DNA from 4 places in the Kitasatospora sp. NBC_01266 genome. Region 3 is predicted to be linked to each of the others. Evidence: riboswitches for the same ligand, from Rfam matches in the RefSeq annotation. Region 3 holds a riboswitch; each other region holds the start of a gene.

Region 1 (5,310 bases), 5.8 Mb from region 3:
GACCACGACCGGTACGCCAAGCTGACCGGTCGCCAGGTGCCGTTCGTGCTGATCAACGGCTACAGCGAGAAGATCACCGCGCCGTTCATCTCGCCCGACGACCGGGCCGCGATGGCGATGGCGGTCCAGCACCTGGCCGAACTCGGTCATGAGCGGATCGGCCTGGCGGTCGGCCAGCGCCGCTACGTGCCGGTGCTGCGCAAGATCGAGGGCTTCACGGCCGCGCTGCGCTCGGTGCTCGGCTACAGCGCCGAGCAGGCCGAGGAAATGGTCCACCACACCCTGTTCACCGTCGAGGGCGGCCACGCCGCAGCCGGCGCGCTGCTGGACCGGGGCTGCACCGCGATCGTCTGCGGCAGCGACCTGATGGCACTCGGCGCGATCCGCGCGGTGCGCCGGCGCGGGCTCAGCGTGCCCGGTGACGTCTCGGTGGTCGGCTTCGACGACTCCCCGCTGATGGCCTTCACCGAGCCCCCGCTCACCACCATCCGCCAGCCCGTCGAGGCGATGGCCACCGCCGCCGTGGACGCGCTCCTCGAGGAGGTCGGCGGCGAGCCGGCCCAGCGCGGGGAGTTCATGTTCCAGCCCGAGCTGGTGGTCCGCGGCTCCACGGGGGCCTGCCCGAACCGCTGACGCTGTGCCGGCGCTGCCCGGCGACGCCGTCCACGGCTGATCAGCGCGACCGCGTCCCGGCCCGCCCGAGCAGCACGGCCGAAGGCCGCCTCCCCGAGGGGAGGCGGCCTTCAGGCTGCCCTGCGGTTGCGATCGGCGAGGCCGATCAGCACGTGTCCACATATGTCGGCACATGTTCACGCGTGTCATCGGGACGCGTTCTTCACCACGCGTCCGTCAGCTGGTTCAGACCCGGCCGGCGAAGTCCGGGGTGTAGTTGGCGATGGTCTCGTACTTCACGCCGGCGCTCGGGTTGGCGGCCTCGACGAACTGGCCGTTGCCCACGTAGATGGCGACGTGGTAGACGCCCGAGTCCTGGCCGTTGTTCGACCAGAACAGCAGGTCGCCCGGCTGCAGGCTGTTCATCGACACCGGGGTGCTGGCGGCGGCCTGGTCGGCGGCCACCCGCGGGATGGAGATGCCGGCGTGCGCCATGGCGGCCTGGGTCAGGCCGGAGCAGTCCCAACCGCCGTTGCCGGTGCCGCCGTAGATGTAGGCCTGGCCGACCTGGGACTCGGCGAAGCTGACCGCGGCGGCCATCGAGCCGGTCGCGGCCGGCGCGCTGGTGGCGGCGGTGGTCTGGGCGGGGGTGCTCGGGGCCGGGGCTGCCGGCGCCGGGGTGCTGGTGCTCGGGGCGGCCGCGGCGGTCGAGCCGCCCAGCGACAGCTGCTCGCCCGGGTAGAGGACGTCCGGACCGTGGGTCAGGACCGACTTGTTGAGGTCGTAGAGCTTCTGCCAGCCGCCGTCCACGTGGTGGGTGTTGGCGATGGTGGAGAGCCAGTCACCGGTCTGCACGGTGTAGCTCTGGCCGCCCTGGGAGTGGTTCCAGTGACCCCAGTTGCCGTGGCTCCAGCCGCCCTGCTGCGAGCCGCTCTGCGCTGCGGTGCTCTGCGCCGGGGCGCTGGTGGCGGAGGTGCTGGTGGCGGAGGTGCTCGGGGCCGGGGTGCTGGTGGCCGTCGAGGAGGAGCTGGTCGAGCCACCGGGGTTGATGGCCGGGGCGGGGCCGCCCTGGGTCAGGCCGGCCTGGACCGAGCAGACGGGCCAGGCGCCGGGGCCCTGGTCGGCCAGCACCTTCTCGGCGATGGCGATCTGCTGGTCCTCGGTGGCCTGGTTGGCCTGGGGGGCGTACTGGGTGCCGCCGTAGGCGGCCCAGGTCGAGGCGCTGAACTGGAGGCCGCCGTAGTAGCCGTTGCCGGTGTTGATGCTCCAGTCGCCGGAGCTCTCGCACTGGGCGACCTTGTCCCAGGTGGAGACCGACGCGGCGGAGGCGGTGGTGGCGGTGATGCACGGCAGGGCCAGGCCGAGGCCGAGCAGACCGGTGGCGGCGATCGCCCGACGGGCGTTGCGGGACGGACGGGTCGTGCCAGTGGTGGGCAGCATGAAGACGCGATCCTCTCCTACGCCTGCGAGGTGAGCTGTCGGATTCGGGCTGGAGTTGCCCGGCCGCGCACTGCGCGGCTTCACCCCTAGCTCCGAGCACCTGGTCCGAAGACCGGCGCCGGAGCGGCTTACCTGGTTCCCCCGCTCCTGCCGTGGTTGCGTTTTCGCGCTGCCAGCGCGCCCGTGGCAGGACTAGGCGTTCGGTTGCGCTGGGTCCGTGTGACCACGAACGGGGAGCACGTTAGACAGAGATAAGTTGAAACCGCAAACAGCTGTGATGGCGGTCACACGGGCTCCACGAGAGCTTCAAGATCGCCCCGGCGGCGCAGCTGAGGGAGCGTCGGGGGAGTGCGGCGGACGAGGTGGGCAACTGGCCCCGCGGCTGCGGAAAGTGCTGGTCCTTCAGGGCCGCGGGTGCTGATGGCCCGTCCGGTCGAGGGCGGATCACCTCTTGATGATCATGGAGATCCGCGGTCGAAATTCGTCCCGCCGGGCTGGGTCGAAGTCTCGCGGAGCGAGATGCGCCGTGACTGGCCGACATCAACCCAATGTCCGTTTTGCACCTTCTGTTATGGCGTCAGGTCGCCATCGCGAGCCGTTCGCTGCCGCCCCTTCGGCTACCGCCTTCGCCGGCCCGCTCCGCCACCGGGCCGTCACCTGCGCGCCACCTTGCCGTCGCCGGGGCGAGGCGTCGGCTTCTCGACGCCACCGGCCGGACGCCGGACGCCGGACGCCGGACGCCGGGCGCCGGACGCCGCCCGCTGGACGCTGGACGCTGGATGTTCGAGTGCCGGATGTTCGAGTGCGGACCACGGGCCCGCCGGCCCGTGCCGGCGCTCCAGCGGCCTCTGAGGCCCCGCCTGGCGGCCGGGTGACCGCCCGTGGGGTCCGGTGTCCGCCGGTGGGGCCTGTGGGCATGCCACTGGCCCTGCCCCCCGGCGCTGGTGCCAGGGGACAGGGCCAGTGCCTTGTCCGATATGTCGTGCTGACTACCGCGTCACTCGCCGGCGACGGTCTCCTCGAGGGGAGCTTCCTCGAGGGCCGGGGCCGGCAGCACGGCCAGGTACGCCGAGGCGACCAGCTGACCGATCGTCGGGTAGGCGCCCAGTCCGGCCGCGCTCTCGCAGCCGGTCTCCGCGGCGGCGGTGCGCAGCAGTTCTTCGTCGACCTCGGGGCCGATCACCAGCGGCGCCAGGGCCGGGCGCTGCGAGCCGGTGGCCCGCAGGTGCTCGACGGCGGCGGCCACCGCGCCCGGCAGGTCCAGCGCGGCGGCGACCACCGGCACCGCCAGGCGGGCCGCGAGCAGCACGCCGGTGATCCCGGCGGCGTCCGCGGCGGCCTGACCGCCGACGGTGGTCAGCACCACGCCGTCGGCGGCGGTGGTGATGGCGAAGAGCCGGGCGCGGTCGGCGCGGGCCAGGCCGGCCTCGGAGAGGCGCACGTGCACCGCCTCCGCCAGCAGCGGGTGCGGGCCGAGCACGTCGGTCAGCAGGGCGCCGGTCTCGGCGGCCAGGGCCTGCAGCTCCGTCAGGTAGTCGTGCGGGCCGGGCAGCAGTGGCACCAGGACCGGCGCGGGGCGTCCGGCCTCCAGTGCGGAGGTGATCAGGTCCTCGATCGTCGCGGTCGGCCGGGCGGTCGCCGCCTCGTGCGCACTCTCGCGCGGCTCGCTCTCGTCACCCTCGCCGGGCGCGTCCTCGGCCGCGACCCGCTCCGCCGCCGGGGCGGTGCGCAGCCAGCCGGCCGCCACCTCGATGCCGGGCTGCTCGAAGCGGATCACCGAGACCAGTTCGTCCACCAGGGCCACCGCGGCCGGGGTGGCCTGGGCGGGAATGGCGAGCACAAGCGCCGGTGCGCCGATCGGCACCTCGGGCCTTTCGGGCCGACGGTGGCGCCCCCGCGCGCGGGAGCCTGGCGTGCGGACGGGCAGTGGTGCGCCCGGGATGGCTGCAGTGCTCATGCCGGAGATCGTAGGACATGCGCGCGATCGCCCTGCATCCGGCTGGGCACCTTCGCACGTCATAGAAGGGGAGAGCGCTCGCCGACGCCCCGCCGCCAACCCGGACAAGCCGCGCGAAACCCTCGCCCGCTGGTACGGATGTGACGGAGTGTGAGGAAACGGCTGCGAAGTTGATCACTTGCGCGAGGGTGTCAATGGTTGAACCGGTCAGCCTTGTTGGCCGTTACTCCGACGCCGGGTCACGGATCATCGGCCGATTTGCCATCGAATGTCCGATTCTGTGGATCGGGCGAGGCTGCTCGGGGGTGGTTTGGTTACCTGTCGTACAGGCTTCTGCACGCGCAAAATCACATGCCGATGCACGTGCATTAGCGTTATCATTACGAGTAGTAAGGCACTAGCCCTGCCCGTACGAGCCGGAGGCGGCCGGCGGCCGGAGTGGCCGGGCGCCGAGTAGTACGAGCACTCCAGGCTCTTGGGAGATTTCTATGCACCACACGTTCAACGGCATGGCGGCTGCGGACCTCGATGGCGTGGTCTGGCAGAAAAGTCAGCACAGCAACTCCAAGGGGAACTGCGTGGAGTTCGCCGCCCTCCCCGACGGTGCGGTCGCGATGCGCAACTCGCGCTTCCCGGACGGCCCGGCGCTCATCTACACCCGTGACGAGATCGAGGCGATGCTGCTCGGCGTCAAGGACGGGGAGTTCGACCACCTGGTGGCCTGACGGCCTCGCTGGTCCACTGACACGAAAACGCGCCGTCGTGGGGGTCTGTGCCGCGGCGGCGTTCGACGTGTCCGGGCGGGGGCGGTGGCGGGGGCGGCGGGGGCCGGTCGGGCGCCGGCCCGCGAGGCCGCGGAGTGGGCGCCCGAGGCCGTGAAGCGCGAAGCCGCCGAGTATCGGTCCTGGAGGCGTCGAGCCGGCGAGTGTGACGCAGTGAAACGCCGCGCACGGGCGCGGCTCTCCCGGCCTTCGGCCGGGAGGCGCCCCCATGATGCGCGGCTGGGTGTTCTAGGCGGACCGGCGGTGGCGTCCGGCCGAGGCGGTCATCGCTGACATCGCGTCAGGAGCCAGGCCCGGTACGTCCTGTGCCGACTCATCGGCCTGGAACAGGGCCCAGACCACCTTGCCGGCCCCGGAGGCCAGCGGGTGCCAGCCCCAGGACTGGCTGAACGAGTCGACCAGGTGCAGTCCGCGGCCCGACTCGGCGACGAAGTCCGCCTCCCGGGTGACCGGGCCGCAGCTGCTCGGATCGCTGACCGCGCAGACGAGTTGGGAGGCGCGGTGGACCAGGCTGATCCG
Region 2 (5,310 bases), 4.6 Mb from region 3:
AGCCCTCGGAGGAGCTGAGGTCCGAGCGCAGACGTTAGCGAGTCAGGACGGATGAGTCCAAACCCTCACCGATACGAATATTTGATCCACAATCGGACAGCAGAACGGCGAAGGCCCGGCCTCCACGCGGGAGGCCGGGCCGAAGTGACGCTTCACCAGGAACGTCAGGACATCAGGGGCGGACGATCGCATCGATCGTCATCACGGTGGCCGACTCGTACTTGACGTTCTCACCGGCGCGCGGCGCGTGGATCATCACGCCGTTGCCGATGTACATGCCGACGTGGCCGTAGTTGTTGAAGATGAGCAGGTCGCCCGGCTGCGCGTTGGCGATGTTGGTGCCCTCGTTGGTGCCGATCGCGGCCTGCTCCTGGGAGGTGCGCGGCAGCGCGACACCGGCCTGCGCGTAGGCCCACTGCATCAGGCCCGAGCAGTCGAACTCGGAGGGACCCGTCGAACCGTAGTGGTACGGCGAGCCGAGCTTGCTCACGGCGGCGGCGATCGCCGCGGCGGCGGCCGAGTTGCCGGTGGTCGGCGCGGCCGGGGGCGTCGCGGTGCTGCCGAGGGGGGTGCGGGCCGAGCCGCGCGAGGCGGCGCTCTGCGACTGCGCCGCGGCGGCGGCCTGCGCCTGGGCCTGCTGGGCGGCGGCCTTCGCCTGCGCGTCGGCCTGCGCCTGCTGGGCGGCCATCTGCTGGCGCTGCTGCTCGGTGAGCGAGTTGAGCAGGTTCTGGGCCTGCTGAAGCTTGGCCTGGATGGTGTCCTTGGCGGACTTCAGCTGCTGGGTGGTGGCATCCAGCGCGGCGAGCTTGCTCTGCGTCTCGGTCTTGCTCTGATCGAGCACCTTCTCATCGCTCTGCAGCTCCTTCAGCGTCTCCGCCTGGGTGCTGTTCAGCTGGTTGAGCGCGCTGGCCTGGCCGAGGAAGGTGTCCGGGTGAGCCGAGAGCATCATCTGCACGGTCGGCGATATGCCGTTGTTGGCGTACTCGTCGGCGGCCACCGAGGCCAGCCCCGACTGCAGGTTGGTCACCTGGTCCTGCTGCCGCGCCACCTGGTCCTGCAGGTCGCCGACCTGCTTCTGCAGCGTCTGCTGCTGGGCCTGGGCGCCGTCGTACTGCTGGGTGGCCTGCTCCGCCTGGTTGTTCAAGTCGTCGACCTGGGACTTGACCTGGTCGAGCGAGGGCGCCGGATCGGCGTGCGCCGCGCCCTGCGAGGAGAGGGCCACGGCGGTGGCGGCAGCGGCGGTCAGAATCGACGCGCGGGCACGGCCAACGGGCTTGGGACGACGATGGGACGCCACGAATCCTTCTTCCCTGGGACCGCCTACCGGGTGAGCTGACGGGTTCGGGCTGGAAGACATGCCCTACGACGCCTCACCGGCCTGTGGCCGACCTGGCGCCGATTCACCCCGGAGGAACGTGGTTCCCCGGCTCCGGTCCGCAGCTCCCCAGAAGGGGTTCCCCGTCGGACAGTCAACTGTCCGTGCTGCTTTCCAGACTCGGCGGTAACCCGCGCTGCCACCCCGGTCGGGTGATCTCCATCGCGTGGGTCTGGCTGCCGACCCTAGTAACAAATCTGTGATCCGTTCAAATCCTTGTCGGAAAAACCCGGAAACTTTGACTCTGGGTGCTAGGGAGATCACCAACAGGTGATCAAGTAGTGTGCAGACAAGTGTCCCCCGTCACACCTGGCGGGTGACGGGGGATCAGGAGCGCGGCTCGCGCGGCGGGGCGACGCCGGGTCAGACCCGGCGGATGATGTAGGACTCGCCCATCGTGCTGACCTGAGCGATCCGGACCACGTCACCGGTGTGCGGCGCGTGCACCATCTCGCCGTTGCCGATGTACATGCCCACGTGGTGCCGGTCGCTGCCGAAGATCACCAGGTCGCCCGGCTGGGCGTCGGCCAGGTCCGGCACCGCGGTACCCACCGTGGCCTGCTCCTGGGAGGTGCGCGGCAGCGAGACGCCGGCCTGTGCGTAGGACCACTGCATCAGACCCGAGCAGTCGAAGGTGCTGGGGCCGGTGGCACCCCAGACGTAGGAGTCGCCGAGGCGGCTGAGCGCCTCCTGTACGGCCTGGCCCGCGTAGCCGGCGGCCGGCGGCAGGTTGAGCGTGCTGAGCTGGGCCCGGGCGCTGCCGCGCGAGGCGGGCGCCTCCTGGGCCGCCAACTGGGCACGCTGCGAGGCGCTCAGCGAGTTGAGCAGCTTCTGCGCGGCGGCCAGCTTGGTCTGCACGTCCGACTTGGCCTGGTTCAACTGCGCGGTGGCGGTGTCCAATTCGGCCAGCGTGTCGGCGGCTTCCTTCTTCTCCTGGTCGAGGTTGCGCTCCTCGCCCTGCAGCGACTTCAGCGCGTCGGCCTCGGTGCTGGTCGCCACCTGCATGCTGGAGGCCTGGTCCAGGTAGGTCTGCGGGTTGGAGTTGAGCATCAGCTGGACCGAGGGGTCGATCCCGTCGTTGCGGTACTCGTCCCCGGCCACGGTGTCGAGGCCGCTCTGCAGCTGGGTCACCTGGTCCTGGGTGCGGGCCACCTCGTCCTGCAGCTGCGAGGCCTGCTGGCGCAGCTGGTCGCCGCGCTCTTTGGCGCCGTCGTACTGCTCGGCCGCGGCCTCCTGCTGGTTGTTCAGCGCGTCGATCTGGGCCTTGACCTGATCGACCGAGGGTGCCGGATCAGCCCAGGCCCCGCTCTGCGAGGAGATCGCGACCGCGGTCGCCGCAGCGGCGGTGAGTACGGAGATCCGCACGCGGCTCGACTGCTTGGGACGGCGGTGGGACGGCAAGGGACTGCTCCTTCTTCTACCGGGCTCACCCGATCGGGTGAGTGGCCGGAAAAATAGGTTTGACGCCAGACCCTAGTGAACATCAGATCCTCGCGCCACTCCCCGACTACGACCAACCAGCCTTCACGGCCAGGTGTTCACCGGCTCTTCACCAGTTGAGCGCTGGTCAGCTGCGGGCCAGGCGGTTCAGCAGCAGCACCGAGGCGACCGGGCGCGCCCCCGCCTTGCGCACGCCGTCGGCCACCTCGCGGTCGGCCGAGACCACCACCACCGGGCGGCCCTGCGGCTCGGCCCGCACCAGCTGGCGGATCAGCTCGTCGGCGGTCTGGCCGGTCCGGCTGAACCGCACCCGGACCCCGCGCGGCGGCGCCATGATCACCGGCACGTCCAGGTCCTGCCCGTCGAAGACGCAGGTCACCTCGGCCTGGGTGCGCTGCGCGAGCATCGCCAGGCCGCCCAGCAGCCGCAGCCGCTGCTGCTCCAGCGGCAGCGTGGGATAGCCGGTCTTGGTCACGTTGTAGCCGTCCACCACCAGGTGCACCTGCGGGATCGCCAGCAGCTGGTCGAGCAGCGCCGGGTCGTCCTCGGCCAGTCCGCGCCGGGCCACATCGTGCGGCGAGGCCGAGCCGGGGACCACCGCGTCCACCAGGTCGGCCGGGTGCAGCTGGGTGACCGGCAGCGCCAGTTCACGCTGCAGCCCCTGGGCCGACTGCAGCACGGTGTCGAGCAGCAGCCGCAGCCGCATGTCCTCCACGCTGCGGCCCTCACGCGCCGAGCGGCGCCCGGCCTCCAGGGCGGTCTCCAGCTCGGCCACCCGATGCTTCAGCCGCCGGTTCTCGCTCTCCGCGGCGCCGCGCTCGACGGTCGCGGCAGCGGCGGCGGCGGTCAGTTCGGCCTGCAGCTTGCGGGTCTCGGCCTGGGCGCGGCGGGTGTCGCTCTCCAGTCCGCGCAGCTTCTTGCGCAGCGTCTCCAGCTCCTTGCGGGTGCCCTCGGCCTCCGCGCGCTGGCGCTCCAGGTCGGCCCGGGCCGCGAGGCGGGTGGCGGCCAGCTCCTCCTGGAGCTTCTCCACCAGCCGGGCCGCCTCGGCGGCGGCGTCCTCGGCACCGGCCCGCTCGGCCTGCTCGCCGGCCTCGGCGACCAGCCGGGTCCAGCCGCGGGTGCGCAGCAGGTAGGCGGCGGCGGCCACGTCCAGCGGCTCGGCCGCGCCCGGCACCTGGCCCGCCTCCAGCGCCTTCACCAGGTCGGGCTGGCCCAGCCGCAGCCGGTCCGCTATCCGCAGCCGGAAGACCGGCTCGGCCTCCAGCGCGGCGGCCAGCGCGGTGCCCGCGTACTTGGCCCGGCGGGCCGGGGTGAACTTGGCGTACGGGCGCAGTGAGGCCGGCAGATCGGTGAGCGGCAGGCCGCCGAGCGCGTCGGCGGCCAGGCCCACCACGCGCCGGCGCACGCCCTCGGGCAGCGGGCGGTCCAGCTGCTCGGCGGGCGGTTCCTGCTCCTCGCCCTGGTCCTCGCCCTGGTCCCCGGCCTCAAGCGCTTCGTCAGCCTTGCCGACCTCAACGGCCTCGCCGGACGGCTCCACGGCGCTGTCGGCGGACGTCGCGGACGCGGCCGGTTCGCCGGCAGCGGGCAGCGGCCCCTGCGGCTCAGCGGCCTGGCTGGCTGCGTCCATCGCGTCCTCGGCTCCGATCATGGTCTGCGCGGCTGCCCCGGCCCAGGCCCGGGGCGCCCCGACTCACCGCCCGGTGACTCTCACCGCTCGGTGCAATTGTCGCGTGCGCGGCGGCTGTTTTTCAGCAGCGCCTGCTCAGCCCGTCTGCTCGGCCCCGTGCTCGGCAGACTCCGCAGCGGGCTCGGCACCGGGCTCCTCGGCATCCGGGCGGGCCACCAGCTCGACCTGGTCGACCGCGTTGCACCAGCGGCAGCGGATCGACTCCAGCGTCTCGCTGAGCACCTCGGCCTCCTCGACCTTGGGGTCACCGGCCAGGTCCAGGTGCAGGTACTCGACCACGCGGGAGGACCGGGTCACGTCGAACCGGGTCAGGTTGCCACAGAGCGTGCAGCGCCAGCGGGTCTCGGCGGTGGGCACGGGGACGGGCATGAGCGTGGTCCTCTCGGCTGGTACCTGGTCCGGTCCGTGTGCCGGCCAGGTCTCAAGCCTAGGGCCTGACGCTGGGACGGCGGGCACCGGATACCGGTTCCCATCAGCCCTCCGGCCTGCTCGAACGCCTGCACGCACAACCCGTACGCGTGCCCGCACGCGCACTCGCCCGCCCGCTCACCCACTCGCCGTACACGACGGTGTCACGACCGCACCGGCGCGGAATGGATGCGCCCATGGCAGACCAGCGCCACGACGGACCGACCCCGCTCGTCAGCTACCTCCTGATCGCGCTCAACTGCCTGGTGTTCCTGGCCGGCCCGAGCGGGATCAACCCCGCCTACGGCTCGAGTGCGCCCGCGCGCGCCTGCGCCGCGCAGCACTACCAGCAGCGTTGGGGCGCGATCCCGGCCGAGCTGCTGAGCAACCGTCCGCTGAC
Region 3 (5,310 bases):
ACCGCCGCCATCAACGGGGCGATCGGCGGCGCGGTCGGCTTCGGCGCGGGGCTGCTCGGCAAGGGGCTTGCCAAGGGGCTGGGGAAGGGGCTGGGGAAGGGGTTCGCCGGGCTGGCCGGCCACGAAGCCGGGGAATTCGTCAAAGGCGCGGCCGAGCTGGTCTGGAACACCGGCTACGGGGCGCTGACCGGGATGGCCGAAGGCGCGGCGCAGGACGCGGCGTTCGGGCTCTCCGGCGACTGGGTCTCCGGCGCGGCCAACGGCTCGTTCGCCGGGGCCTGGGGCTCACGGCACGAGGCGATGAACCCGGGGAACAAGTTCTCGATCTCGCCGGCGGACCACCTCGAAGGCTTGCTGTACTCCAAGCTGCTGGGGCCCCGGCCGACGACGGGCGGCGGCACGACGGAGATCGAGCTGGAACCGGTCACGCCGTCGGATCTGCCGCACGAAACACCGCCCCTGTCCGACGGGCCGACGAACTCCAGTACGACGTCCGTGGATTCGCCGCCGATCAACGCCCCCGGGCCGGTGGTGGGTGGGGAGGAGCATCCCGAGCCGGAGCCGGAGCCGGAGCCGGAGCCGGAGCCGGAGCCGCAGCCTGAGGTGCAGGAGTCGCCGGTGCCTCGGCCGACGGTGGGTGGGGAGGGTGAGCCGCAGCCGCAGCCGCAGCCGCAGCCGCAGGTGCAGGAGTCGCCGGCACCTCAGCCGGTGGTGGTGGAGCATCCCGAGCCGGAGCCTGAGCCGCAGCCGCAGCCTGAGGTGCAGGAGTCACCGGTGCCTCAACCGGTGGTGGGTGGGGAGGGTGAGCCACAGCCGCAGGAGTCGCCGGCACCTCAGCCGGTGGTGGTGGAGCATCCCGAGCCGCAGCCGCAGCCTGAGGTGCAGGAGTCACCGGTGCCTCAGTCGACGGTCGGTGGCCAGGGTCAGCCGCAGCCTCAGCCGCAGGAGCGGCCGGTGCCTCAGTCGACGGTCGGCGGGCAGGGTCAGCCGCAGCCTCAGCCGCAGGAGCGGCCGGCACCCCAGCCGGTGGTGGGTGGCCAGGGTCAGTCCCAGCCGCCGGTGCAGGGAGGCCCCCCGCCCCGGTCGACGGTCGGCGGGGGAGGTCAACCCCGCCCCCGGCCGGGCGTCCGAGAACAGCCGCCCAGGTCGACCAGCTATCCCCCCGCTCCCACCCTCCCGCCGCTGGACCTCGGGCCGCCCTTCACCCACCAGGTCCTCCCGTACGACGACCTCGACGAGGACCCACCCCCGTCCCTCGCGGACTTCGTGGCGAGTCAGCTCAACCCGGGTCGCTGACCGGAGCGCCCGATCGGGCAGCGCGGTGGCCGGGTGGTCCGCAACGTCGGCAACCACCCGGCCACAGCACGCGAACCAGCTGTCTCAGCAGGTGGAGTCGATCAGGTAGAACGACTCGTAGTGGTCCGAGGTGTAGTAGTCCGACCCGTCCTCGCCGGTCACGATCCGGCGGGTGCTGCGGTTGGAGGCACCCGGGGTGTCGACCGTGTACTCCTGGTAGAAGCCGTACGGCTCGCTCGGCAGCACGCCCTCGCGGTTCTGGAAGGTCTCGCCGTCCTCGGAGTACGGGAACGGGCCACCCTGGGCGATCAGGTTGAGGGTGTCGTCGGCCTGGCTGGGCAGGGCGGTCTGGCAGATGTTGCCGCTGACGTCCGCGTGGGCGGCGGAGGCGAACACGGCGGTGGGGGCCAGGGTGAGCAGGCCGACGGTGACAACGGAAGCGGTACGCGTCTTCAACGCGCGTAGAAGAGTCTGCATGGACAGCAGTGTGAGGGGCCGTCAGGAAGCCTGGGAAGGAGCTGGGAGCAGACTGAGTGAGTCTTCATGTCCATGTAACTGGGGCGGCGGCCAGGCGACGGGAGTGCTTCGCTTTTGCGGCGGATGTGAAGCTGTGTGACTCGTGTGACATTGATGATGATCAGTTCATCTGCCTACTCTGCAGACGGCTCGCCACCCAGCGGCGGGCCCAGCCACGGGACGCCTAGTCCTGCCTGCCCGGGGTCGGAACCAGAGCACCGCACCAGGCAGGAGCGGGGGACCCAGGTAGTACTGCCGTGTCCCCGCCCGCCCGCGTATCGCCAGGGTGTGTGAGGGTGCGGCTCGGGGTGAGGCCGACCGGCAGTGCCGGCTCGGCCGGGCCATCTTGCGGTCCGAACCCGACAGCTCACCTCGCAGGCGTCGCAAGAGGAACTCCCGTGATCCCTACCGCCACCCCTGCCCGCCTCGGCGTCGTCGCCGCCGCGCTCGGCCTGGTCGCCGTCCCGATGGTCGGCCAGGCGAACGCCCTCACCCGGCACCCGGCGACCAGCGCCGCGCCCACCGTGACCCAGGACCGGCTGACCCCGACCACCGCCACCGCCGGCGCGGCGACCACTGCCGCCCTGACGCTGCACGCAAGCTCCTGCTTCACCGCGAAGACGGTGGGCGTGGGCGTGCGGGACGCCGCGGGGAACAACCTCGACTTCCCCGGGGACCTCAGCAACCAGCAGATCTGCCCGAGCGGCCTGTCGCTGACCACCGGCGCGCGGACCTTCGCGAGCGGGGCGTACACCGTCTTCGGCTTCTACCAGGACCAGGCCGGCGCCTGGCACAACCTGGCCTCGCAGACCCTGACCGTCTCGGCGGCCGGCAGTGCGGCCGGCAGCGGCACCAGCACCCCGACGCCCGCTCCGGCGCCCACCCCCACCCCGGCGCCCACCCCGGCGCCGGCTCCCGCGCCGACCCCCGCCCCCAGCGGCTCGCCCGTCCCCGGCAAGACGCTGACCTGGTCCGACGAGTTCAACGGCCCGCTCGACGCGACCAAGTGGAACGACAGCTCCACCACCTCGTACCAGTACGGCAACCACAACCCGAACGACAACAAGCTCGACTGGATCGACCCGTCCGACGTCTCGGTCGCGGGCGGCGTGGCCACCTTCACCGCCCAGCCCTCCAGCCACACCCTGGAGAACGGCAAGCAGGCCTGGACCACCGGCCTGCTCACCACCGAGGGCACCCAGCAGGGCTTCAAGGTCAAGACCGGTGACTACGCCGAGGCCCGGGTCCAGATGCCGTCCGCGCCCGGCGCCTGGCCTGCCCTGTGGACCTGGGCGAACGGTGGCAGCGAGATCGACTCCTTCGAGTACCACCCGGACAACCCGAACCTGCTGGAGCTGACCAACCACGTCAACTTCGCGCAGAAGTACTACACCGACGCGAACGCGGTGCAGCCGGGCCAGTGGGTGACCATCGGCACCTACTACGGCGCCAACTCGGTCGACTACTACGTCAACGGCGTCAAGGTCTTCTCCGACAACACCGGTGTCGGCGCCAACTGGTCGGCCTACCTGATCCTCAACCTGTCGATCAGCGCGGGCGAGTACCACCCGGCCCCGAGCGGCTCCGCGCCGATCAGCTTCGCGGCCGACTACGTGCGGGTCTACCGCTGACCCCCACCGGCCGACCCTGACGAGCACGACGGCTGTGGCCCGGATCCCCAAGGATCCGGGCCACAGCCGTCTCTGACGGAGTGTCAGGGTGCCAGCACGGCCCCCAGGCGCTGCGCGATCTGGCGCATCACCGGGACCAGGGCCGAGGCGCCGGTCTGCTCCTCCAGGGCGCGGATCCGCGCCTCCGGGCCCGACACCGAGAGCGCGGTCGGGGTCGGGGCGCCCGGCACCGCGACGGCGATGCAGCGCACGCCGATCTCCTGCTCCTGGTCGTCCACCACATAGCCGGCCTCCCGGGCGGTGGCCAGCTGGGCGAACAGGGCTTCGGGGTCGGTGACGGTGAACTCGGTGTGCGCGGGCAGGGCTTGGGTGCCGAGCACGGCGCGCGCCTCGTCCTCGGGGAGCTGGGCGAGCAGTGCCTTGCCGACGCCGGTGCAGTGCGGCTGCACCCGGCGGCCGACCTCGGTGAACATCCGCATCGAGCGGCGCGACTGCACCTGGCCGACGTAGACCACCTCGCCGCCCTCCAGGACGGCCAGGTTGGCGGTCTCGCCGGTGGCCTCCATCAGCTCGGCCAGGTAGGGGCGGGCCCAGCTGCCGAGCAGCCGGCCCGCGGTCTCGCCGAGCCGGATCAGCCGGGGGCCCAGGGTGTAGCGCCGCGCGGTGTCCTGGCGGACATATCCCTGCTGTGCGAGGGTACGAACCAGCCGGTGGATGGTCGGCATCGGGAGGCCCGAGGTGGTGGACAGCTCGCTGAGGGTCGCGACGCCACCCGAGTCGGCCAGGGCCTCCAGGAGTTGGAAAGCGCGCTCGACGGACTGCACGCCCCCCGCGGAGGCGCGCTCGGATCCGGTCGAAGCTGCGGCAGGGGTGCTGGCCACCGGCGTTCCCTTTGCTGTCGGGGGAGGAGTAGAGTCCCAGCGATCTACCTCAACAAACCGTTGAAATTCTGTATCGCGGAAACTAGTGTCCACCTTACAGAATCGAACTCGCCAGTAGGTGGGTCAGATCAGATGAGGGAAGCCCCCTACCGGGAGCTCCCTACACAGGTTCTACCGTCCAAGGAGTGTCCTGCCCATGGCTACAGACCAGGGACCCGCCGCCAGCCTTCGACCGGGAGTGCCCCCAGGTGCCTCGGCCGCTCCGGTCGTCACCGTCGCCGGTCCGCGCGTCCCCCGTGCGGAGGAGGTGCTGACGCCCGAGGCGGTCGCGTTCGTGGTCGGTCTGCACCGGACCTTCGAGAGCCGCCGGCAGGAACTCCTCGCCCGCCGCCGGGCCCGCCGGGTGGAGATCGCCCAGGCCGGGACCCTCGACTTCCTGCCCGAGACCGCCGAGATCCGCGCCGCGGACTGGCAGGTCGCCCCGGCCCCCCGGGCGCTGCAGGACCGCCGGGTGGAGATCACCGGCCCGACCGACCGGAAGATGGTGATCAACGCGCTCAACTCCGGCGCCAAGGTCTGGCTGGCCGACTTCGAGGACGCCACCTCGCCCACCTGGCAGTCGGTGGTCTCCGGCCAGCTCAACCTGATCGACGCCTACGAGGGCCGGATCGACTTCACCTCGCCCGAGGGCAAGCAGTACACGCTCAAGCCCGCCGCCGAACTCGCCACCGTGGTGGTCCGCCCGCGCGGCTGGCACCTGGACGAGAGCCACCTGCTGGTGGACGGCGTGCCGGTGGCCGGCGCGTTCTTCGACTTCGGGCTCTACTTCTTCCACAACGCCGCGCGGCTGCTGGCCAAGGGACCGCAGGACCCCAACTCGGGGCCCTACTTCTACCTGCCGAAGACCGAGAGCCACCTGGAGGCGCGCCTCTGGAACGACGTCTTCTCCCACGCCCAGGAGCAGTTGGGCATCGAGCACGGCACCA
Region 4 (5,310 bases), 2.0 Mb from region 3:
CGCCCGGGTGCCGCGCGGGACGCGGCCGAGCTGGGCCGCGACGGCGGCCAGGTCGCGGTCGGCGACCGGCTGGTTCTCAAGTGTCATGTCAGCGCTGTCTTCTCACAGGGCCGGCCTCGCACGAGGCCGGCTTCTCACGGGGCGGGGGCAGGGGTGGCAGCCGCGTCGACCGAGTCCCAGACGGCGGCGTACCAGGGCTTGGCCGCCTGCGCGGCGGCCTGGGCGGAGCCTCGGCCCGAGGGCGGGGAGGCGGCGGCCGAGGGGGTGGGGTCGATCGAGACGAAGGGGGTCTCGCCGGGCATCGCGTAGTGCAGCCGCTCGCGGGCCTGGGCCTTGACGTACTCCGGGTCCTGCCAGCGGGCCAGCTCGGTGGTCAGCTGCTCGACCTGTCGGCGGGCCTGCTCGGCCTTGACCCGCTGGGCGGCGATCTGGTCGCGCTGGTTGATGAACTGCCGGGTCGGATACGCGAGGATCGCCACCAGCGAGCAGAGCACCAGGACCAGCACGGTGGCCCGGCTGGTGAACCGCGGCCGGCCGCTCAGACCCGGGATCTTCCAGCCTGCCATCTCCTGACCCCTCCCACTCGCGCCGATGCCCCGGCGTCCACCCTACGGGGTGCGCGCCGGGGCATCGGTCAGGCTTGCTGCGAGGTTGCTCAGGCCTCGAAGCGGAACCGCGGGAACGCCGCGCGGCCCGCGTACTCGGCGGCGTCGTCGAGGATCTCCTCGATGCGCAGCAGCTGGTTGTACTTGGCGACGCGCTCGGAGCGGGCCGGGGCACCCGTCTTGATCTGGCCGCAGTTGGTGGCGACGGCCAGGTCGGCGATGGTGACGTCCTCGGTCTCGCCGGAGCGGTGCGACATCATGCAGCGGTAGCCGTTGCGCTGGGCCAGCTCGACGGCGTCCAGGGTCTCGGTCAGCGAACCGATCTGGTTCACCTTCACCAGCAGCGCGTTGGCGGTGCCGGTCTCGATGCCCCGGGCCAGGCGCTCCGGGTTGGTGACGAACAGGTCGTCACCGACCAGCTGCACCTTGTCGCCCAGCTGGTCGGTGAGGGCCTTCCAGCCGTCCCAGTCCGACTCGTCCAGCGGGTCCTCGATGGAGACCAGCGGGTAGGCGTCGACCAGCTCGGCGTAGTACGCGCCCAGCTCGGCGGCGGTCAGCGCCTTGCCCTCGAACTGGTAGGCACCGTCCTTGTAGAACTCGGAGGAGGCCACGTCCAGGGCCAGCGCCACGTCCTTGCCGGGCACGTAGCCGGCCTTCTTGATCGCCTCGACGATCAGGTCCAGCGCCTCGCGGTTGGAGTCCAGGTTCGGCGCGAAGCCGCCCTCGTCGCCCAGGCCGGTGGACAGGCCGCGCTCCTTCAGCACGCCCTTGAGGGTGTGGTAGACCTCGACGCCCCAGCGCACGGCCTCGGAGAAGGACTCGGCGCCGATCGGCGCGATCATGAACTCCTGGATGTCGACGTTGGAGTCCGCGTGCGAGCCGCCGTTGAGGATGTTCATCATCGGGACCGGCAGCACGTGCGCGTTCGGGCCGCCCAGGTAGCGGAACAGCGGCAGGTCGCTGGCCTCGGAGGCGGCGTGCGCGACGGCCAGCGAGACGCCGAGGATCGCGTTGGCGCCCAGCGAGGACTTGTCCGGGGTGGCGTCCAGGTCCAGCATCGCCTGGTCGATCAGCCGCTGCTCGGTGGCGTCGTAGCCGACCAGCTCCGGGCCGATCTGCTCGATCACGGCGAGGACGGCCTTCTCGACGCCCTTGCCGAAGTAGCGGTTCTTGTCACCGTCACGCAGCTCCAGCGCCTCGAAGGCACCGGTCGAAGCGCCGGACGGGACAGCGGCACGGCCGGTGCTGCCGTCGTCGAGACCGACCTCGACCTCGACCGTGGGGTTGCCGCGCGAGTCGAGAATCTCACGGGCTACGACGACATCAATGGACGGCACGAGGCATCTCCTAGGCGGAAGCGGTCCTGCGGACGTGGGTACGGAGTCGTTACGACCAGAGCCTAACCGCACCGGCCGCGACGACGACCCGGACCTGGGTTCCGTCTCACGGTGTGGCTCGGCTACCTGTCGGTAGTTCACCTGAATGCCGGTGCGGGGCCACCTCGGCCCGGACCCGCACCGGCTGTCGGCCGGTCAGCCGAAGTGCAGCACCTGACCGGGCATGATCAGGTCCGGATTCCCGCCCACGGTCTGCTGGTTGTCCTGGTAGAGCTGGTGCCAGCCGCCGCCCAGGTGCTGGGCCTGGGCGATGGTCGAGAGGGTGTCGCCGGCCCGCACGGTGTAGTCGTGACCGGAGCCGCCCGCGTTGCCGACGGCGGCGGCCGGCGTCTGGACCGGCACCTGGACCGGAGCCTGGACTGGCGCCTGGACTGGCGCCTGCACCGGTGCCTGGGGAGCGGCGTACCGGTTGTACACGCCCTGGTGGCTGGTCCAGAACCAGCCGCCGTCGCTCTGGTACCAGTACACCTGGCTCTTCGCGTCCCAGCCGGCCTGGCCGGGGAAGGCCGGGGCGGCGGACTGCGGCGCCTGGGGCTTGGCCTGCGGGGCCTGGGGAGCCAGCGCCTGAGGCCGCGTCTGCTGCTGGCTCTGCGCGGCCGGCGCGGTGGTGTCCACCGTCGCGGCGGCGCCGCCCTGGGACAGGCCGGCCTTGACCGAGCAGACCGGCCAGGCGCCGGGCCCCTGGGAGGCCAGCACCTTCTCGGCGACCGAGATCTGCTGCGCCTTGGTGGCCTGATTGGCCTGCGGCGCGTACTGGGTGCCGCCGTACGCGGCCCAGGTGGAGGAGGTGAACTGCAGGCCGCCGTAGAAGCCGTTGCCCGAGTTGATGCTCCAGTTGTTGGTGCTCTCGCAGTTGGCGACCTTGTCCCAGGCCGACACCGGAGCGGCGTGCGCGGCGGTCGCGGTGAGCAGCGGCACCGCCAGGCCCGCGCCGGCGACGCCGGCCACGGCGATCGCCTTCTCGGTCTGGGTACGACGACGATGACGGCCATTGCCCATGAGCAGCATGAACTGTCCCTCTCCGCACGCCTGCGAGGTGAGCTGTCGGGTTCGGGCCCGTGAGGTCGGCCCGGCCGCTGACGCGGCTTCACCCCTAGCCGTGGGAGACGGCAGAAAATCCTGGGTCCCCCGCCCCTGCCCCGAGTAGGTCGGGTGTCCCGGCAGCGCGGTGGGCAGGATTCGGCGTACCGCACGCGGGGTTCGCAGCTGCGAACTCCTGGGAGGGTAGGCAGATTGACGGACCAATCACAAGCTCATATCGCGTACATCACACGAGAATTACGACAAGTGGCAGATCGCCTACTAACCGATCAGGTTTGTCCGCATTGATGCCTGTTCAGATCAGGCGTGTCGGAACACTTCCGACACGCCGTCAGCCGGTCGCGGCAAGCTGAGATATCAACAGATCAGCAGATCAACGCACCGTCAGGACGTGCCGGCCGAGGACTCCGGCGTGAACGAGACCGGCAGTTCACGCAGCCCACGCATGATCAGGCCGCCCCGCCAGCGCAGTTCCGCCGGCTCGGTGGCGAAGTCGAGGTCGGGCAGCCTGGTCAGCAGGGTGGCCAGTGCCGCCTGCCCCTCCAACCGGGCCAGCGGGGCGCCGATGCAGTAGTGGATGCCGTGCCCGAAGCCGAGGTGCGGATTGTCCCTGCGGGCCAGGTCCAGGGTGTCCGGTTGGCCGAACCTGGCCGGGTCGCGATCGGCCGCGGCGAGCACCACCAGCACCGGATCGCCGACCGGGATGTGCACCCCGCCGATGGTCAGCGGCGCGGTCGCGAACCGCCAGGTGGCCAGCTCCACCGGGCCGTCGTAGCGCAGAAGTTCCTCGACGGCGGTGGTCAGCAGCTCCCGCTCGCCGCGGCGCAGCGACTCCTGCAGCCGGGCGCGCTGCTCCGGGTGGTTCATCAGCGTGTACATGCCATTGCCGATGAGGTTGACAGTCGTCTCAAAACTCGCGGCGAGCACAGCATGCGGGCCATCCTTCGGCCCTACACTCGCGGGCGCCTCCGGGGCCTCCACCGGCCCCTCTTCACCGACCACCACCCACAGGGACCGCGCCACGCGCCCCGTGATCTTCAGCGGAGGAATCGTCGGAGCCACGTACACCGGCGTCCCACCACCGCGCTGGTTCAGCATCTCCACGATCGCCTTCCACGCGCCACGCTGGAAGAAGGTCAGCTGCCGCTCACGGATCCGCTGTGGGTTGCCGAACGCATCCGTCATCTCGTTCCACGGCGTCCCGGTGCGCAGGCGGCAGAACATGCCGTTGAAGGCCAGCCGCAGGTCGATCGTCGTCTTCGTGAACGACGACTTCGCCACGTAGGCCGAGAGGATCTCCTTCACCATCACCCAGTCGTCCTCGTCGATGTCGGCCGGCACCGGGTGCTGCGTCCCCTTGTGCCACTCCGTCACCGGGCACGGCTTACCCGACCGCTTCTTGAACCGGTGGTTCCCGGCTGACACCCGGACATCGAACATCGCGAACAGCTCCGACTTCTCCGCCAGAGTCAGATCCCCCACCCGCAGGCGCGCCGAAGAGATGAACTCCTCCATCTCCTTCGCCTCCTGCTGTGTCGACTCGTAGTCCTCCAGCCATGCCTCGGCCTCCTGAAGGGATGCCTGGAGAGCCATCAGCTCCCTGTTGGGCTTGGAGAGGGACTTCTCTCGCACCCGGTCCGGCAGCCTGTTCTTGTGACACATGAGGAGGATGTCGGCGATCTCATCCTCCTTCGCCTCCACCTGAGCGCGCAGCGTCATCACACGCTCGTCGTGCTTCTCCTTCGTCCCGGGGAGGGACTCCACCCACTCCTTGGCGAGCATCTCGATCCGCTTCGGATCGTTCAGGAGAGGCGTCAGCTGCGCCCACACCGCCTTCTCGGTGTCGGTCGCATCGAGGTACACGTCGTCGCAACCGTCATCGACGCCCTTGCACCGGTAGACACGGGTACCGCCACCACGGACACCGCCACCGATGTAGACGTTTCCGCAGTGACCGTCGATACGGCCGGACAGCGGATACTCCGAGTTCGCGCGACGCGACTCGATGGAGAGCTTGGCGATCACGTCCTTCAACGCTTCACGGCGCTCAGGTGTGAAGACCTCCGGCATCGGAATGCGCTTGGCCTCTCCGTAGAGAGCCTTGCCGTCCTCGTCCTGCTTCGTACCGTTCTTCCACCCGTTGTTCTTCCGGTAGGTGACGCAGCACTCCAGGATCGCCTCGTGACTGATGCGCTTGATCCAGTTGCCCACCGTCCACGGCCGTCCGCTGCGGGTGAACATCTCCTTCTCGTTGAGGAGATCGATGG

Evidence for each region. Region 3 has a riboswitch for cyclic di-AMP ahead of OG403_RS30525 (glycoside hydrolase family 16 protein). Riboswitches for the same ligand answer to the same signal wherever they lie in the genome.
Region 1: it holds a riboswitch for cyclic di-AMP, as region 3 does, so the genes downstream of both, OG403_RS05595 (transglycosylase family protein) here and OG403_RS30525 (glycoside hydrolase family 16 protein) in region 3, are expected to answer to the same signal.
Region 2: it holds a riboswitch for cyclic di-AMP, as region 3 does, so the genes downstream of both, OG403_RS10625 (NlpC/P60 family protein) here and OG403_RS30525 (glycoside hydrolase family 16 protein) in region 3, are expected to answer to the same signal.
Region 4: it holds a riboswitch for cyclic di-AMP, as region 3 does, so the genes downstream of both, OG403_RS22115 (transglycosylase family protein) here and OG403_RS30525 (glycoside hydrolase family 16 protein) in region 3, are expected to answer to the same signal.

What each region holds. Positions count from the first base shown of each region.
Region 1 covers NZ_CP108458.1:1,239,457-1,244,766, reverse strand. Annotated here, with positions in the region: gene OG403_RS05600 (LacI family DNA-binding transcriptional regulator) at 1-633, shown strand, start outside; gene OG403_RS05595 (transglycosylase family protein) at 859-2,052, opposite strand; cyclic di-AMP (ydaO/yuaA leader) riboswitch at 2,060-2,223, opposite strand; gene OG403_RS05590 (hypothetical protein) at 3,050-4,009, opposite strand; gene OG403_RS05585 (DUF397 domain-containing protein) at 4,498-4,734, shown strand; gene OG403_RS05580 (ATP-binding protein) at 5,020-5,310, opposite strand, start outside.
Region 2 covers NZ_CP108458.1:2,534,470-2,539,779, forward strand. Annotated here, with positions in the region: gene OG403_RS10625 (NlpC/P60 family protein) at 173-1,297, opposite strand; cyclic di-AMP (ydaO/yuaA leader) riboswitch at 1,302-1,452, opposite strand; gene OG403_RS10630 (C40 family peptidase) at 1,739-2,776, opposite strand; gene OG403_RS10635 (NYN domain-containing protein) at 2,943-4,442, opposite strand; gene OG403_RS10640 (hypothetical protein) at 4,578-4,871, opposite strand; gene OG403_RS10645 (rhomboid family intramembrane serine protease) at 5,108-5,310, shown strand, end outside.
Region 3 covers NZ_CP108458.1:7,085,979-7,091,288, forward strand. Annotated here, with positions in the region: gene OG403_RS30515 (WXG100-like domain-containing protein) at 1-1,296, shown strand, start outside; gene OG403_RS30520 (ribonuclease domain-containing protein) at 1,381-1,773, opposite strand; cyclic di-AMP (ydaO/yuaA leader) riboswitch at 2,019-2,207, shown strand; gene OG403_RS30525 (glycoside hydrolase family 16 protein) at 2,211-3,443, shown strand; gene OG403_RS30530 (IclR family transcriptional regulator) at 3,527-4,324, opposite strand; gene aceB (malate synthase A) at 4,521-5,310, shown strand, end outside.
Region 4 covers NZ_CP108458.1:5,037,976-5,043,285, reverse strand. Annotated here, with positions in the region: gene OG403_RS22130 (DUF501 domain-containing protein) at 1-87, opposite strand, end outside; gene OG403_RS22125 (FtsB family cell division protein) at 135-566, opposite strand; gene eno (phosphopyruvate hydratase) at 656-1,942, opposite strand; gene OG403_RS22115 (transglycosylase family protein) at 2,138-3,010, opposite strand; cyclic di-AMP (ydaO/yuaA leader) riboswitch at 3,013-3,167, opposite strand; partial or broken gene OG403_RS22110 (cytochrome P450) at 3,428-3,970, opposite strand.